DNA from 4 places in the Bacillus mojavensis genome. Region 2 is predicted to be linked to each of the others. Evidence: riboswitches for the same ligand, from Rfam matches in the RefSeq annotation. Region 2 holds a riboswitch; each other region holds the start of a gene.
What was found. A riboswitch is a leader RNA that binds a small molecule or an ion and turns the genes downstream of it on or off. The one in region 2 is predicted to bind S-adenosylmethionine.

Region 1: another riboswitch for S-adenosylmethionine. It lies ahead of metK (methionine adenosyltransferase); the one in region 2 lies ahead of HC660_RS19800 (5-methyltetrahydropteroyltriglutamate--homocysteine S-methyltransferase).
Region 3: another riboswitch for S-adenosylmethionine. It lies ahead of metN (methionine ABC transporter ATP-binding protein MetN); the one in region 2 lies ahead of HC660_RS19800 (5-methyltetrahydropteroyltriglutamate--homocysteine S-methyltransferase).
Region 4: another riboswitch for S-adenosylmethionine. It lies ahead of HC660_RS10000 (2-hydroxyacid dehydrogenase); the one in region 2 lies ahead of HC660_RS19800 (5-methyltetrahydropteroyltriglutamate--homocysteine S-methyltransferase).

Annotation. Positions count from the first base shown of each region.
Region 1 is NZ_CP051464.1:2,920,550-2,924,661, forward strand. Features, by position in the region: gene asnB (asparagine synthase (glutamine-hydrolyzing)) at 1-1,303, opposite strand, end outside; gene metK (methionine adenosyltransferase) at 1,453-2,655, opposite strand; SAM riboswitch class I at 2,824-2,963, opposite strand; gene pckA (phosphoenolpyruvate carboxykinase (ATP)) at 3,161-4,112, shown strand, end outside.
Region 2 is NZ_CP051464.1:3,810,946-3,815,057, forward strand. Features, by position in the region: partial or broken gene HC660_RS19785 (hypothetical protein) at 217-465, shown strand; partial or broken gene HC660_RS19790 (LURP-one-related/scramblase family protein) at 580-1,013, shown strand; SAM riboswitch class I at 1,080-1,186, shown strand; gene HC660_RS19795 (5-methyltetrahydropteroyltriglutamate--homocysteine S-methyltransferase) at 1,271-2,404, shown strand; SAM riboswitch class I at 2,473-2,582, shown strand; gene HC660_RS19800 (5-methyltetrahydropteroyltriglutamate--homocysteine S-methyltransferase) at 2,661-3,800, shown strand; gene HC660_RS19805 (sigma-54 interaction domain-containing protein) at 3,847-4,112, opposite strand, start outside.
Region 3 is NZ_CP051464.1:3,147,076-3,151,187, forward strand. Features, by position in the region: gene metQ (methionine ABC transporter substrate-binding lipoprotein MetQ) at 1-242, opposite strand, end outside; gene metP (methionine ABC transporter permease MetP) at 256-924, opposite strand; gene metN (methionine ABC transporter ATP-binding protein MetN) at 917-1,942, opposite strand; SAM riboswitch class I at 2,048-2,154, opposite strand; gene HC660_RS16495 (SCP2 sterol-binding domain-containing protein) at 2,269-2,613, opposite strand; gene HC660_RS16500 (thioredoxin family protein) at 2,722-3,042, opposite strand; gene HC660_RS16505 (toprim domain-containing protein) at 3,054-3,407, opposite strand; gene HC660_RS16510 (YusG family protein) at 3,485-3,721, opposite strand; gene gcvH (glycine cleavage system protein GcvH) at 3,777-4,112, opposite strand, start outside.
Region 4 is NZ_CP051464.1:1,958,460-1,962,571, reverse strand. Features, by position in the region: gene HC660_RS10010 (hypothetical protein) at 1-114, opposite strand, end outside; gene HC660_RS10005 (molybdopterin oxidoreductase family protein) at 225-2,267, opposite strand; SAM riboswitch class I at 2,416-2,507, shown strand; gene HC660_RS10000 (2-hydroxyacid dehydrogenase) at 2,554-3,627, shown strand; gene HC660_RS09995 (FGGY-family carbohydrate kinase) at 3,646-4,112, shown strand, end outside.

The sequences.
Region 1 (4,112 bases), 890 kb from region 2:
TCACGGATTCTTCAAAGATCTTCGCGTTGCCGATATAACGCTCCGGAAGCGGAGTGCAGCCGCGCTCAAGCAGGCTCTTTCCTCTCATTCCCTCAGGCATAACCGCCGCTACGTGCAGAAGCATCTTTTTCAAGCCGGACGGAATGCGTTCAAACGGTTTAAGAGAAAGCGGTTCACGGTAGATGTTGTATCCGCCAAACAGCTCGTCCGCACCTTCGCCAGATAACGCAACCGTTACGTGTTTTTTCGCTTCTTTCGCCACGAAATACAATGGAATCGCAGCCGGGTCTGCAAGCGGATCATCAAAGTGCCATACGATTTTAGGAAGCTCGTTCATATATTCTTCCGGAGAAATGACTTTGCTGATATTTTCAATGCCCAGTGCAGCGGCAGTTTCTTTCGCTACATCAACTTCACTGAAGCCCTGCTGTTCAAATCCGACTGAAAATGTTTTTAAGCTTGGATGAAATTCTTTCGCAACGGATACAATAAACGAAGAATCAATTCCGCCTGAAAGGAATGAACCGACAGGCACATCACTTCTCATATGAACTTTTACAGAGTCATAGATAGCGTCTCTGACTTCTTTGACAAGTTTATCTTCTTCCGTCTGAACAGGCTGGAAACGCGCCTTGAAATACGTTTTGAATGTGATATCGCCGTCAGGGCGGATTGTAAACTGAGAACCCGGCTCTACTTTTTTCACATCAATATCAAGCGTGCTTGGCTCAGGAACGAATTGGAAAGACATATACTGCTGTAATGCTTCTTTATCTATTTCAATATCATTTTGAGCTGCCATTAAACTTTTTCTCTCTGAGGCAAAATAAACCTGATCATTGATCGTTGTGTAATACAACGGCTTAATGCCGAATGGATCTCTTGCTCCATAAAGCACATGATCGTTTTTATTCCAAATCAGAAAGGCAAACATGCCGCGGAGCTTGGAAGCCGCTTCTTCTTTATAGTGACGGTAAGTCGCAAGAAGAACCTCTGTGTCCGAATCTGTGTTGAAAGTATATCCCTTTGCTTCAAGCTCTTCTCTCAGTTCGATATAGTTATAGATTTCCCCGTTAAAAATAATCCAATATTTCTCATCTTCATATGATAAAGGCTGTCCGCCATTTTCCACATCAATAATGCTGAGCCGTCTGAATCCGAATCCAACGTGCTCATCATGGTAATATCCATCACTGTCAGGACCGCGGTGAACGATCATTTGGTTCATTTGTTTGATTAGTTCTTCTTGATCAGCGGTTTGAGTTAACGGATGCTTGTTAAAAACCCCGACAAATCCACACATAGTATTGCCTCCATATTTAAAATTGTCATCATTGAACCCCTATTTATAGACGCTGTGAACAGTATTTGGTTTCACAGTTATGTAAAAAAATAAACATGGATACATCGATAAAAAAGGGAAAGCCGCTTAACCAGTAAGCGGCTATAAAATTATTCTCCTAACGCTTCTTTACGCAGCTGTTCCGCTTTGTCTGTACGCTCCCACGGAAGGTCAACATCGTGGCGTCCAAAGTGGCCGTACGCAGCAGTCTGTTTGTAGATCGGACGGCGTAAATCAAGCATTTTGATAATGCCGGCAGGTCGTAAATCAAAGTTATTGCGAACAACTTCAATCAGTTTTTCCTCTGAAGCTTTTCCGGAACCAAATGTATTGATTGAGATGGACACAGGCTGTGCAACACCGATCGCGTATGCAAGCTGCACTTCGCATGAATCTGCAAGCTCAGCCGCAACGATGTTTTTCGCAACGTATCTTGCAGCATAAGCAGCTGAACGGTCTACTTTCGTCGCATCTTTACCAGAGAACGCGCCGCCGCCGTGACGTGCGTAGCCGCCGTACGTATCAACGATAATTTTACGTCCTGTAAGCCCCGCATCCCCTTGAGGTCCTCCAATGACGAATCGGCCTGTAGGGTTAATGAAGTATTTTGTTTCTTCATCAATTAATTCTTCAGGAACAACCGGATTGATGACATGTTCTTTAATGTTGCGCTGAATTTGCTCAAGCGTAATTTCAGGATGGTGCTGAGTTGAAATAACAATCGCGTCAATGCGGACAGGTTTGTTATTTTCATCATACTCAACCGTTACCTGTGTTTTACCGTCAGGGCGAAGGTAAGGAAGAACATCTTCTTTACGCACTTCACTCAAGCGGCGGGCTAGTTTATGAGCAAGTGAAATTGGAAGAGGCATAAGCTCTTTCGTTTCGTTGCACGCATAACCGAACATTAAACCTTGGTCACCCGCTCCGATTGCTTCGATTTCTTCGTCGCTCATTGTGCCTTCACGGGCTTCAAGCGCTTGGTCTACACCCATTGCAATATCAGCAGACTGCTCGTCAATTGATGTCAGGACCGCACATGTTTCCGCATCAAATCCGTATTTTGCACGTGTGTATCCGATTTCTTTAATCGTTTCACGAACCGTTTTTGGAATATCAACATACGTAGAAGTTGTGATTTCTCCGCTGACAAGAACCAAACCAGTTGTCACAGACGTTTCACAAGCAACACGCGCGTTAGGGTCTTTCTTTAAAATTTCATCTAAGATGCTGTCAGAAATCTGGTCACAGATTTTATCCGGATGCCCCTCCGTAACAGATTCTGATGTAAATAAACGACGATTTTTACTCATGATTTGCTTCCTCCTGCACAAGGCCTCCCGAAAGACCTTATATATATGATACGGAACTCGCTCCCTCTTATACAATGTTACGTTTATATTAGAGATGTTAATTGGCATATTTATGAAATAAAAAAACCTTTTCCGTTCGAGGAAAGGGTTTGGTCTTTGTGCCTTTCACTCTTATCGCTCAAGGAATCATTCAACCTTGCATCAGGTTAGCACCTTGGTTGTCTCACGCAGTTTGAACATAATGAATAATAGAGAAACCGGTTGCTGGGCTTCATAGGGCCTGTCCCTCCGCCAGCTCGGGATAAGAGTATCCGCTCAATGAAATATCTTATCGTAAAAGGGTTTGCAATGTCAATATGAATCAGGAGAAATAGACGCCTTTATTGCGGAAAACAATGGAAGTGCACACACAAAAAACGATAAATAGTATAGACTATTTGAAAATATATGTTATACTAATTCACAATTAGCAAAACACAAATAAAATGATAAAGGAAGGTTTCTTATGAACTCAGTTGATTTAACCGCTGATTTGCAAGCCTTATTAACAAGTCCTAATGTGCAGCATAATTTATCTGCAGCTCAGCTTACAGAAAAAGTACTTTCCCGTAACGAAGGCATTTTAACATCCACGGGTGCTGTCCGGGCGACCACAGGCGCTTACACTGGACGTTCGCCGAAAGATAAATTCATTGTAGAAGAAGGAAGCACAAAGAGTAAGATCGATTGGGGTCCGGTGAATCAGCCTATTTCCGAGGAAGCATTTGACCGGCTGTACACGAAAGTTGTCAGCTATCTGAAACAACGAGATGAGCTGTTTGTTTTTGAAGGATTTGCCGGTGCTGATGAAAAATACAGACTGCCGATCACGGTCGTTAATGAATTTGCATGGCACAATTTATTTGCCAGACAGCTGTTTATCCGTCCTGAAGACAATGATAAAAAAACAGTCGAACAGCCGTTTACCATTCTTTCCGCTCCGCATTTCAAAGCGGACCCAAAAACAGACGGCACACATTCAGAAACCTTTATTATTGTTTCTTTCGAAAAGCGGACGATTTTAATCGGCGGAACGGAGTATGCCGGAGAAATGAAAAAATCGATTTTCTCCATCATGAATTTCCTGCTGCCTGAACGAGATATTTTATCCATGCATTGCTCCGCCAATGTCGGTGAAAAAGGCGATGTCGCGCTTTTCTTCGGCCTGTCGGGAACAGGAAAGACCACCCTTTCGGCGGATGCTGACCGGAAACTGATCGGTGATGATGAACACGGCTGGTCGGACACTGGTGTCTTCAATATCGAAGGCGGGTGCTATGCCAAGTGCATTCATTTAAGCGAAGAAAAAGAACCGCAGATTTTTAAAGCAATTCGGTTTGGATCCGTTCTCGAAAATGTTGTTGTAGATGAAGATACGCGTGAAGCCAATTACGATGATTCCTTCTATACAGAAAACA
Region 2 (4,112 bases):
AATAGGGTATATATCAAACAAAGAAGAACACATTATCCATTTATAGTTAATTCGAATTACAGAAATTTAGGTTAAAAGTTATATAAAGGAATTCGTTTTAACGTCGATAGTAACTATAGAACCAATCAAAAGAAAAAACACCAGCTTAATGCAAGACTATTTTCAGGCCATCGACGAAAAGGAATTTTGAGGGACACGCATTTATTTTAATTAGATTTGGAATTTTTTGAATACTTTTAGACGTTTTATCCGTACAATAGAGAATACCAAAACTTTTTTTGGGAGGTATGTAAAATGATCTTATTTATTATCATCGCATTATGTGGCTATCTTCTCTTTTCGTTCAGCAAAGACAATAGACGAAAACCGCAAAAGACAAGCCCTCTGCCTGCACCCGTTCCTCATCATAACAACCTAATCGACCTTGACGCCATCCGCCAAAAACGCCGGATGCATCTTTCCTAAGACATACCTTATAATTGAAAAGGCTGCAGATATGCAGCCTTTTCGTTATTCCTGAAACTAGACTTCAGTAATGATCGAATGATTGATGAAACAACGGATCTTTTCGTTTAACACATTTACGGTCAGAATGAACAAGAGAAATTCAAGGTGGAGGGCCGTTTGTTTTCATTCGGAGACTCGTTACACATATCAGATTCCTCTGGAGAAACGCTCGCTTCCATTGAGCAGAAGCCCATGTCTTTTTTGCCCCGTTATGATATTTCTATCGGGGGAGAAACGGTTTGTGAGGTGACGAAGAAATTAACATTATTCAAACTGAAATTTGAAATTAACAACTGAATTAGGAAATCGACGGTGATTGATGGAAGGACAAATTCCAGCTGACGGACGGCCAGAATGTGTGAATGTCTGTCAGCAAAAAGCGGCTCAGCTGGGGTGATACGTATCGCCTGCTGATTGCACATGAGGAAGATGGGCTGATTTGCACAGCCATCGCGATTGTGCTGGATATGGTATTGGTTGACGATGAAGATAAGCCAAACTTCTAAAAAACTGTTGACAATTCATGCAAAAATAATAATATTAAGATAATTGAAAACTCAATATGAAGATTTACCTTATCAAGAGAGGTGGAGGGACTGGCCCTATGATACCCGGCAACCGCTGTTTTACACAGAATGGTGCTAAATCCTTAAGAACATCGCGTTCTTGCAGATGAGGCAGAGATTTGATCGTTCAAGCTCTTCCTTACACAAAGGAAGAGCTTTTTTCATGCGGCAAACATTTCAGAAAAGAGGCGAATGATATGACTCAACAAGTAAACCTTGCAGCACAGAAATCAGATAAACAGAAGAAAGCTCCTTTCCGCGCTGATCATGTCGGCAGTTTATTACGATCCGCACCAGTAAAAGAGGCGCGGCAAAAACAAGCGGCCGGCGAGATCACTGCAGAACAGCTTCGCGATATTGAAAATAAAGAAATCACCCGCATTGTCGAAAAGCAAAAGGAAATCGGCCTAAACGTCGTAACCGACGGAGAGTTCCGCCGTTCTTGGTGGCATTACGATTTTCTTGAAGGGCTTGATGGTGTAGAGCCCTTCATTCCGGCCGAAGGGATTCAATTCCATCATGCGAAAACAAAAGCCCGCAGCATTAAAGTCACAGGAAAACTGGATTTCACAAGCCATCCGGCGCTTGCCGATTATCAATTTTTACACAGCATTGCCGGAGATGCGACAGCAAAATTGACGATTCCAAGTCCGAATATGCTGTTTTTCGGTGAAAAAGCTGATCAAGGCGTATATCCCGATCAGGAGGAATATTTTCATGACCTGGCCCAGACGTACAAAAAAGCGATTACCGCTTTCTATGATGCGGGCTGCCGCTATCTTCAGCTCGATGATACGTCATGGTCTCTCTTCTTTGAAGAAAAAGGCAGAGAAGTTGTCCGTGCCCTCGGCGGTGATCCGGAAACATTGCCTGCGTTATTTGCCAAAACAATTAACGATGCAGTGGCGGACCGTCCTGATGACCTAACGGTTACGATGCACATCTGCCGCAGCAACTTCCGCTCGACTTGGGCCGCATCAGGAGGCTATGACGCTGTAGCGGAAACGATTCTTGACGGTTTAGACCTTGATGGCTTGTTCCTGGAATACGATGATGACCGCTCCGGAAACTTTGACCCGCTTCGCTTTGTCAAACGCAAGGATCTGCAGATTGTCTTGGGCTTGATTACATCCAAATACGGAGAGCTTGAAGATCCAGAGGATGTCAAACGCCGAATCAATGAAGCTGCGCGCTTTGTCAGCTTAGATCAGCTTTGCTTGAGCCCGCAGTGCGGTTTCGCTTCTACAGAAGAAGGAAACCTTTTGACTGAGGAGCAGCAGTGGGCGAAGCTCCGTCATGTGGTCGACATTGCCAATGATGTGTGGAAATAATCTATCGTTGACAGAAACAAAAAATGTGTGAATAATAGATACTATCAGAAAATTTAATAAAAAGGTTTTCCTTATCAAGAGAGGTGGAGGGACTGGCCCTGCGATACCCGGCAACCGCTGTTTTACACAGAATGGTGCTAAATCCTTTAGAGCAGATTTGTGCTCTTGTAGATAAGGTTGAGATTGTTCACGCAAGCTCTTCCTTATCCTGAGGAAGAGCTTTTTTATATTTGAATGGAAAGAAGGAATGAACAACATGTCACAGCAAACAACACCCGCAGAACAAAAACAATCGCTCCAGAGAAAAAAACCGCCGTTTCGCGCGGATCAAGTCGGAAGCCTGCTGAGATCTGAGCCCGTCAAAAAAGCGCGGCTGCAAAAGGCGGCCGGCGAAATGACTGCCGAACAGCTTCGCCAGATTGAAAACGATGAAATCATCCGCATTGTGGAAAAACAAAAAGAAACCGGCCTGAACGTCGTGACAGACGGGGAATTCCGCAGAGCGTGGTGGCATTTTGATTTCCTGGAAAATCTGGATGGCGTTGAGCCGTTTACACCTGAACAGGGTATCCAGTTCCATAATGTGCAGACAAAAGCACGCGGCATCAAAGTGACGGGCGATATTGATTTCTCAAACCACCCGATGCTCGAAGATTACTCATTTTTACATGGCATCGCTGGTGATGCCACGCCAAAAATGACAATTCCGAGTCCGAATATGCTCTTTTTCCGGGGGAGACTGGAAAAGGATGCCTACAAGAACGATTATGCTCTTTTCCAGCATGATGTATCAAAAGCTTATAAGAAAGCGATTCAAGCGTTTTATGACAGAGGCTGCCGCTACCTCCAGCTTGACGATACAGCATGGGCTGTTTTCTTATCTGAAAAAGGCTTAAAACAAGTGGAAGCATTCGGAACAACGCCTGACGAGCTTCGCCAGCTGTTTGCGAAGTCGATCAATGACGCCATTGCTGACCGTCCGGATGATATGACAATCACCATGCATATCTGCCGCGGCAACTTTCAGTCCACTTGGACAGCTGAAGGCGGTTATGATGCGGCGGCCGAAACCATTTTTGACGGCTTGAATCTGGACGGGCTTTTCTTAGAGTATGATGATTCACGCTCAGGTGGATTCGAACCGCTCCGTTATGTGAAACGCACTGATCTTCAGCTTGTTCTCGGTTTAGTTACATCTAAATTCGGTGAGCTTGAACATCCGGACGACGTGAAACGCCGTATTGAAGAAGCGTCACGTTATGTCAGCTTAGACCAGCTATGCCTGAGTCCGCAATGCGGGTTCGCTTCGACTGAAGAAGGCAACAAGCTGACCGAGGAACAGCAATGGGCGAAGCTGCGCCATGTTGTTGAGATCGCTAACGATGTTTGGAAATAAAGAACAGAAACACACACTTGATTCCTTGGCGGGACAAGTGTGTTTTTTATGCCTGCTCAATTTGATAGGCTTTGCATTTTTCATATAAGCTTGTTTTTCCTATGCCTAATAGCTTTGCTGCCTTTATTTTATTGCCGTCTGCTGCGGCAAGCGCCTCGATGATCGCGTTTTTTTCCGCCTCAGCGATTGTCTCTTTTAATGGCTGTATCGATTGATATTCTCGGACTTTGATTGTTCTTTGGATGGGTTGATCTTCAGGAGCGAGGTTCAGGTGTTTCGGTTCGATTCGTTTGCCGTCGAGGACGTTGACAG
Region 3 (4,112 bases), 660 kb from region 2:
GCATCCACTTCTTTATCAGCTAAGGCTTTGTTGTACATTTTGTAATCACTAAGCACTTTCACTTTCAGTGTGTAGCCTTTTTCTTTTAACAATGGTTCAGCTTCTTTTAAAATTTCTGCATGCGGTGTTTTTGTAGCTGCAACAACAATTTCTTTCTTGCCGGATTCAGCGTTATTAGAACCGCAGGCAGCCATAACTCCTGCAAATACAAGTAGTAATGCACCCAAAAATAGCTTTTTCAAAGTAAATCCTCCCTTATCGTTTATCTATTATATTTGTTATGACATCACCGATCATTTGAATAATGAAAACGATGATTAAAATAAATACAGTAGCAACGAAGGTAACATCAGTATTATTAGACTGATATCCTTCTACATATGCAAGGTTTCCAAGTCCTCCTGAACCGATGGCGCCCGCAATGGCTGTTGAGCCGATCAAAGCAATGGCCGTAACCGTGATCCCAGAAATAAGGGCCGGCATGGATTCCGGGAGCAGCACTTTGAAAATAATGGTTGATGTTTTGGCTCCCATTGATTTCGCAGCTTCGATGACGCCCTTATCCACCTCACGCAGCGCAATTTCAGCGAGCCGCGCGTAAAACGGGGCTGAGCCGATGACTAACGCCGGCAGTGCCGCGTTCGGCCCTAAGATGGTGCCGACTAAAAACTTCGTAAAACCTAGTAATAAAATAATTAAAATGAGGAACGGAATAGACCTGAATACATTGACAATAGCCGCAATTACAGTGTTGACTGCTTTGTTCTGCCAGAGGCTCCCTTTGCTTGTAAGAAAGAGCAGCAGGCCGAGGATCACCCCGATGACAAAGGCAAAAACCAAGGAGATCAGCGTCATATAAAGCGTTTCGTATGTCGCGTTCCATAATTCAGTTACATCAACGTTCGGGAAGTATTTTTCAAACATTCGTGATCACCTCTGCTTTCACCTGTTTGTCATTAATAAACCGGATCACGTTTTGCACTTCTTCCTCGTCACCGTCAATATGGATAAACAATGAACCGTATGCCCCGTCCTTCGTCTGCGAGATTTTCCCCTGCAGAATATTGACGCTGACATTGAAGTTTCTGATCATCTCTGTAATCAGAGGCTGTTCAGCTGAATCACCGACAAATGTGAGCTGAACCGTTGTTCCTGACGCTTTTTCGTCAAGAAGATGCTGAAGTGTTTCTTTTGTTTCTTCAGGCTCAGTCACCTGCTGAACAAACCGTTTAGTCATGTCTTCCTTCGGATTCTTGAAGACATCGAGAACTTCTCCTTCTTCAACAACCTTTCCGTTTTCCATAACAGCGACTCTGTTGCAGATTTTGCGGATGACGTGCATTTCGTGTGTGATCAGCACAATCGTCAAACCGAGTCTCTCATTAATATCGGACAAAAGATCCAAGATTGAATCGGTTGTTTGCGGATCTAAAGCTGATGTCGCTTCATCACAAAGGAGAACCTTCGGATTGTTTGCGAGCGCTCTGGCGATTCCGACCCTCTGCTTTTGTCCGCCGCTCAGCTGAGACGGGTAAGATTTCTCTTTTCCTTCTAAACCTACCAGTTTAATCAGTTCATTGGCACGCTTAATCCGCTCGCTTTTTTTCACCCCGGCAATTTCTAAAGGAAACATGATGTTATCTCTGACAGTTCGCGACCAGAGCAAATTGAAGTGCTGGAAAATCATACTGATGTCATGGCGCGCTTTTCTTAAATTGCGTCCGTTTACTTCATTAATCTTCGTTCCCGCCACTTCCACGATTCCTGAGCTTGGTTTCTCAAGTCCGTTCAGCAGACGGATTAAGGAACTTTTACCAGCTCCGCTATATCCTATAATTCCAAAAATCTCACCTTTTTTAATGGAAAGCGAGACATTTTGGACAGCATTGACATCTCCATGTTTCGACTTATACACTTTTGAAACATCCTGAAGATTGATCAAAGCGATCACCTGCCTTAACACTATTCTAAGAAATCTTCCGGTTTTTTCTGCAAAAGAAAAGCCTTTCTGCACACTTGAGCAGAAAGGCTTATATAAAACGCCTTTCTCTCATCTTTCAAAGCTTAACGCTTCGTGTGAATTGGCACCATTTCAACAATGTTGATGGTTGCCGGGCTTCATAGGGCACTTCCCTCCACCTCTCTTGATAAGAGAAATATATAGTCTTTTTCGTCCGGAAATTCTTAATGTAGAATAGCATGGCGAATCATAAAATGTCAATAAAATAAATGATGTAAACTTTTACTATTGTAATAATTTGCTATTTTTTAATTCTTTAGAATCCTCTGAAAAAAACCGTTTGTCAGCCAAAGAATGGCTTCCAGCTTTAACAGCGCTCTGAATGAACCCTTTACCTTTAGGCTTCCGCTCTGGATCAGGTGCTGAAGGGAAATGTCTCCATGCAAAAGATGAATGATTTCTGTTTGGTTTCCATAAAAGGTCAGGTTGGACGTTTGGGGCGGAGAAATTTTTGTCATTTCTCCCTGTTCGTTTATTGAGACGGTTAAGGCTTCTGTTTCTCCTTGGAAGGTAATGAGCAATGTCGAAGCGTTCAAAAGGGGTTTTAAAAACAGATGCTGTAAATCATCTTCTAAAACTTCCGCTTTCTCCATTTGTACAACCTCCTAGTTTGTTGGTCATACATACACATTTCTCTCTTCAGCGCAAGAACCCCTTTATAAAACGAACGACAAATTCATTGGAATGCGCCGAGAAAAATGTCATAAATGAGATGCAGAAGATGATTTTTGTTTGATCAGCTCATATAAATAAGAAACGGAATGAAACGCATACCCTCTTTCAATTACTTTTCCGTCCTTAAACAGCAGAAAACAAGGGACGCTTTCAATTTGATATGCTTTAGCAAACGCCGGAGAATAGTTGAGATTATTTTTATAGAAGGCGACAGACGGGAGCATGTCTTCGACGACCGTCAGCATTTTGCTTGCCAGCTGGCAGGTACCGCAAAACGGAGTATATAGATATAGGAGATACACATCATCAGTAATGTGTTCAAGCTCTTGTTCTTGGAGTTCTTTCACGCTATAACACCTCAGGTCTTTCTTTCAAGAAAATTCGTATGGACATTCAGATTCGCGCTCAGTAATACAGATGCTATATGGTGTCTGGGCGCCGCCTCCACTTCCTTATAGGCTCTGTCGATATATAAATGGTAGGCTTCATTAAATTCCCTTTTCAGCTGTTTTCTCAATTTCTCGCCTGATTCATCGGCATCAACCAAAATATAGACGTCCTTCTCGTAAAGCTCGTCTGCCAATTCCTCCAGCTTCAGCTGGCTGATTGTTCCGTTTGTGCAGATAATGCGCACTGGCTCATTCAGGACGCTTTCGATCTTTTCTTTATCTGATTTCCCTTCAACAATCATGACTTTTTCCAGTTCGTCCATGTTCATCTGCTTCACCTGCCGCGTCGAATTTGAAACGTTCAGATTGTAAAAGAAGGCAGTGAAATTCACCGCCAACATCAACACCAGCCGCTTTCGTAGTCACAATCAACATATTTCTGATCGTCTCCTGAAACCACGTCGGCTGTTTTATAAAATTTTTCATTTTCATAGGTAAAGCCGGACTTTAGCTCATATTCATTCATGCCTGTCATTTGGCCGATCATCTCATCTTCATGATATAACGAGAGCCGGCCATTTTGAAAGCGGCCTGTCACATCATTGGTGACATCGAGCTTTTGTTTGCTGAAAGCCATATTGGACACCTCCCATAGCGTTAGCGTATCCAATTGCCTGCTCAGCTATCCAGTTTTAGTCTTGTTGTGTCATCTCTTCGTATTGCTCTGCTGTCATTAGTTTTTCAATTTCAGACGCGTCAGACGGTTCAACGACGATCATCCATGCTTTTTCATACGGAGATTCGTTGACGAATTCCGGGCTGTCATCAAGATCCTCGTTTACTTCCACTACAGTTCCGTTAATCGGTGCGTAAAGCTCAGATACCGTTTTTACGGATTCTACACTTCCGAAAGGCTCGTCCGCTTTGATTTCAGCGCCGACTTCAGGAAGCTCAACAAACACGATGTCACCGAGCTCGGACTGGGCAAAATGGGTAATGCCGATTTTGGCTTTTTCTCCTTCAACTTT
Region 4 (4,112 bases), 1.9 Mb from region 2:
TTTAATCAGCATGATGTCATTTTTTCCGTTAGCTTTTGGGTTGTTAATATGCTTTAATCCTTCTCCGATAAAATATCCAGCCAATGCAATACCGATTCCTAAAAAAACGTCCATGTGTCTGCCTCCATTATGTAATCGTCATGTTATACGGTCAATCCATATCATTGGTTTCATTTTTTTGATTGTGTACACAAAAAACCGCCAGAGCAAGCTCTGGACGGTTTCTATGCTTTCTCAATCTGCACTCGGCCTGAGAAAAAAGTGGCGCCTCCGCCCATATCAGACAAGCGGTCTGGGGTCAGGGCGTTAACAAGCTGATTTTTGCCTGGTTCATCTGCCCATAATCCTTGGCTGACGACAACACCGGGCAGCACTTGTTCTCCGACTGCGGCGGTTAGTTCACACTCACCTCGGCTGTTCCAAATCCGTACAGCTTCACCATCAGTGATGCCGTGTTCTTCGGCATCTATCGTGTTGATAAAGAGTTTCGGTGTTTTTTCAAGTTTGACGTGCTTTGCATTGTTGGAAAACGTTGAATTTAAGAAATTATGATTCGGCCCCGGAACATACATAAACGGGAATTCTTGATCCGGCGCAAGCGGCGTATGTGTCGGTAACGGCGGGAAACCGGCTTGTTTCATTTTTTCTGAATATAATTCTATTTTTCCGCTCGGTGTCGGCAATTTACCCGGGAACAGCGGCTTTTCACGCTTCGCCTTCATAAACGAACGTTCAGTGAGTGATTCATAACGAATCTCTGCCAAATAAGGATTATCTGGATGGTGAAGCGCCTGGCGGATTAAGTCTTCATCTGAATCTTTCAGCTCCTGATCCGTAAATCCCATTGCCTCAGCCAATAACCGGAATACCTCGGTATTAGACTTACTTTCTCCGTATTTCTCAATCACCGGCTGCTGAAGCTGAATGTAATGGTGCCAGTATGAGGTGTAAAAATCAGTATTTTCAAAAGCAGATGTAGCAGGCAGTACAATGTCCGCATATTTGGCTGTTTCTGTCAAAAACAAATCATGAACCACGGTGAACAAGTCATCCCGCAGGAGGCCTTGTCTGACTTTGTTCGCTTCTGGCGCCACAACGGCTGGGTTCGTCCCATAAATAAAGAGGGAGCGAACAGGAGGGTCTGTTTCCAGAAGGACTCTGCCCAGCTGGTTCATATTAAACGATCTCGGTGTGCGGCCTTTCAGTAAATCAGGACGCTGAAGCGCGTTGGTGTTATATTCTAAAATTCCGCTGTTATGCTTGATGGCACCGCCTCCTGTATGCATCCATTGACCGGTAATCGCCGGAAGACAGGCAATCGTTCTAACAATCATCCCACCGTTGTCGTGATGCTGAAGGCCGTTTCCGATTCTGATAAAGGAAGGGGAGGTTTCACCATACATTTTTGCCAGCTGATAGATATCGTCGGTACTGACACCAGTGATCAGCGATACCTTTTCTGGATGATACTGTTTCACATGCTCGCGCAATTCTTCATAGCCGACTGTATATTCTGATAGAAACGCTTCATCGTAAAGGTTTTCTTTAAATAATATGTGCATGATTCCAAGGGCAAGCGCGCTGTCGGTACCGGGTTTTATAGGAATAAACCAATCTGCGAGACGCCCTGTCTGATTTTTATGCACATCAATTACAACAATTTTTGCGCCTTTTTTCCGTGCTTTTTGTGCGATTGTAATTTGATGCATGTTTGTGCTGACTGCGTTAATTCCCCAAAAGATAAACAGTTTTGTATGAATCGTTTCTTCAGGATCGATTCCAGCACTCACACCCATGGTATATTTATAGCCTTCTGAACCGGCTTTGCTGCAAATCGTCCGCTCAAGCTGGCTTGAGCCCAGACGGTAAAAGAAGCGGCGGTCCATTCCTTCAGCCGTTAATTTTCCCATATTGCCGTAAAAGCTGTAAGGCAGTATGCTTTCAGCCCCTTCTTCATCAATCAGCTGTTTCCAGCGAGATGTGATGGTGTCAATCGCTTCCTCCCAAGAAATTGGTTTAAACTCTGCCTCGCCCTTCATACCTATTCGTTTCAGCGGAGTCGTCAGCCGCTTCTCATCATAGATGCGCTCAGCCATATTTCGTACTTTGTTGCATATATTTCCGGCTGTCACGGGATGATCAGGATCACCCTGCACTTTCACAATCTTCCCGTCTTTTTTATGTACCAGTAATCCGCACTGGTCCGGGCAGTCCAGTGAGCAAACGGATTTAAAAATGCCGTTTTGTTGAGTGGCAAACGATTTCATAGCCCAGTTCCTCTCCCTAGTTAGATATATTGTAAGAATTATAACATTTCGAATGATAACGTCAATTCTGAAAAAAAGACATTGACATCAATCTGGGTCTTCTTTATGATTAACGTATTCTTAATTCTGAAAATTACATACAAAACATTTTCTATCAAGAGAGGTGGAGGGACTGGCCCTATGAAACCTCGGCAACATTATTGTGCCAATTCCAGCAAGCGTCAGCTTGAAAGATAGGAAAGTAAGGTTTATACCGGCTTCTGTCTGTGGCAGAGTGCGCCTATACATGAATCTCTTTCCATCTTTGGAGAGAGATTTTTTTGTGTGGAAAATAACAATGAAAAGGATGTTTTGCATCATGACGGTTTTGATTACAGCACCGTATAACGAAGAAGGACGAAAAGAGCTTGAAAAATTGTTCGGTTCCGTTGTTTATCAGTCTTGGAAAGAAAACGGCCGGGCATACAGAGAAGAAGAATTGATTCAGCTATTACAAGAGTCAAATGCGACGGGGTTGATTACTGAGCTTGATCAAGTGACAGAAAACGTGTTCGCATCAATGCCGGCACTTTCATTCGTGGGAGTATGCAGGGGGATGCCTTCCAATGTTGATGTGACAGCAGCGTCAAACAGAGACATTCCGGTTTTCTATACGCCTGGGCGAAACGCACAAGCTGTTGCTGAAATGTTTATCGGAAATGTAATTTCATTTCTCCGTCATACGAATACCTCAAATCAATGGCTACAAGATGGAAAATGGAACAGCGATTATTTGCAGGCGTATGCCAAATTCAAAGGTAATGAAATAACAGGAAAAACCGTGGGTATGGTGGGATTCGGAGCGGTTGGGCAAAGGATCGCAAAACTGTTGACTGCATTTGACTGCAAGGTTTTGTATTACGATCCATACGTACACCACGATCATCAGCTATATGAAAAAGTTTCTCTGGAGAAGGTTTTTTCTGACAGTGATATCGTTTCTGTTCATCTGCCGCGTACAGATGATACGCTTGGCCTCATTGATCGTTCGTATTTTGACTTGATGAAAGAGAGCGCCATTTTCGTGAATACATCACGAGCTGTCGTAGTGAACCGAGAGGATCTTTTATCTGTACTGAAAGAAAGTAAAATCAGGGGAGCGATATTAGACGTTTTTTATCACGAGCCTCCAGAGGAATCGGATTATGAATTTATCTCATTGCCTAATGTTCTGGCAACACCTCATTTAGCAGGGGCAACATTTGAAGTGGAGGATCATCACGTTACCATTCTGAACGAAGCGCTTAAAAAGTGGAAGGGTGAAAAAACTCTCAATATTCCGACTTTATATAACAGAAACGATCTTACAGCAGAGGTGTAAGAAAAGGAGGGCATCAGGATGACGAAACAAAAAGGTTATCTCGTATTTGACATTGGCACTGGCAATGCAAGAGTTGCAGTCGTAAGTGTGTCGGGCAGCGTTCAAACGGTTGAACGGGAGGACATTGTATATACGGCCGAGCCGCTTTATCCGGACAGCCGCTATTTTTCTCCACAGGCGCTGTGGAATCAAATCATGAATCTGGCTAAACGTGCGATGTCTCGTTCTCATCATATTGAAATTATTGGTCTCACTTCAACAAGTCAAAGACAGGGGATCGTGCTGCTCGATCAAAATGGTGAGTCTTTCCTCGGTCTGCCGAACATTGACAATCGGGGCAGGGAGTGGGAGGGAAATATACCGAATCGTGAAGAAGTATACAGCCGAACAGGCCGTCTGCCGACTGCGCTTTTTTCAGCGCTCAAGCTTTATGGTTTAAAGCACCGGCAGCCCTCCTTATGGAAAAAGACTGCAAGCTTCACAAG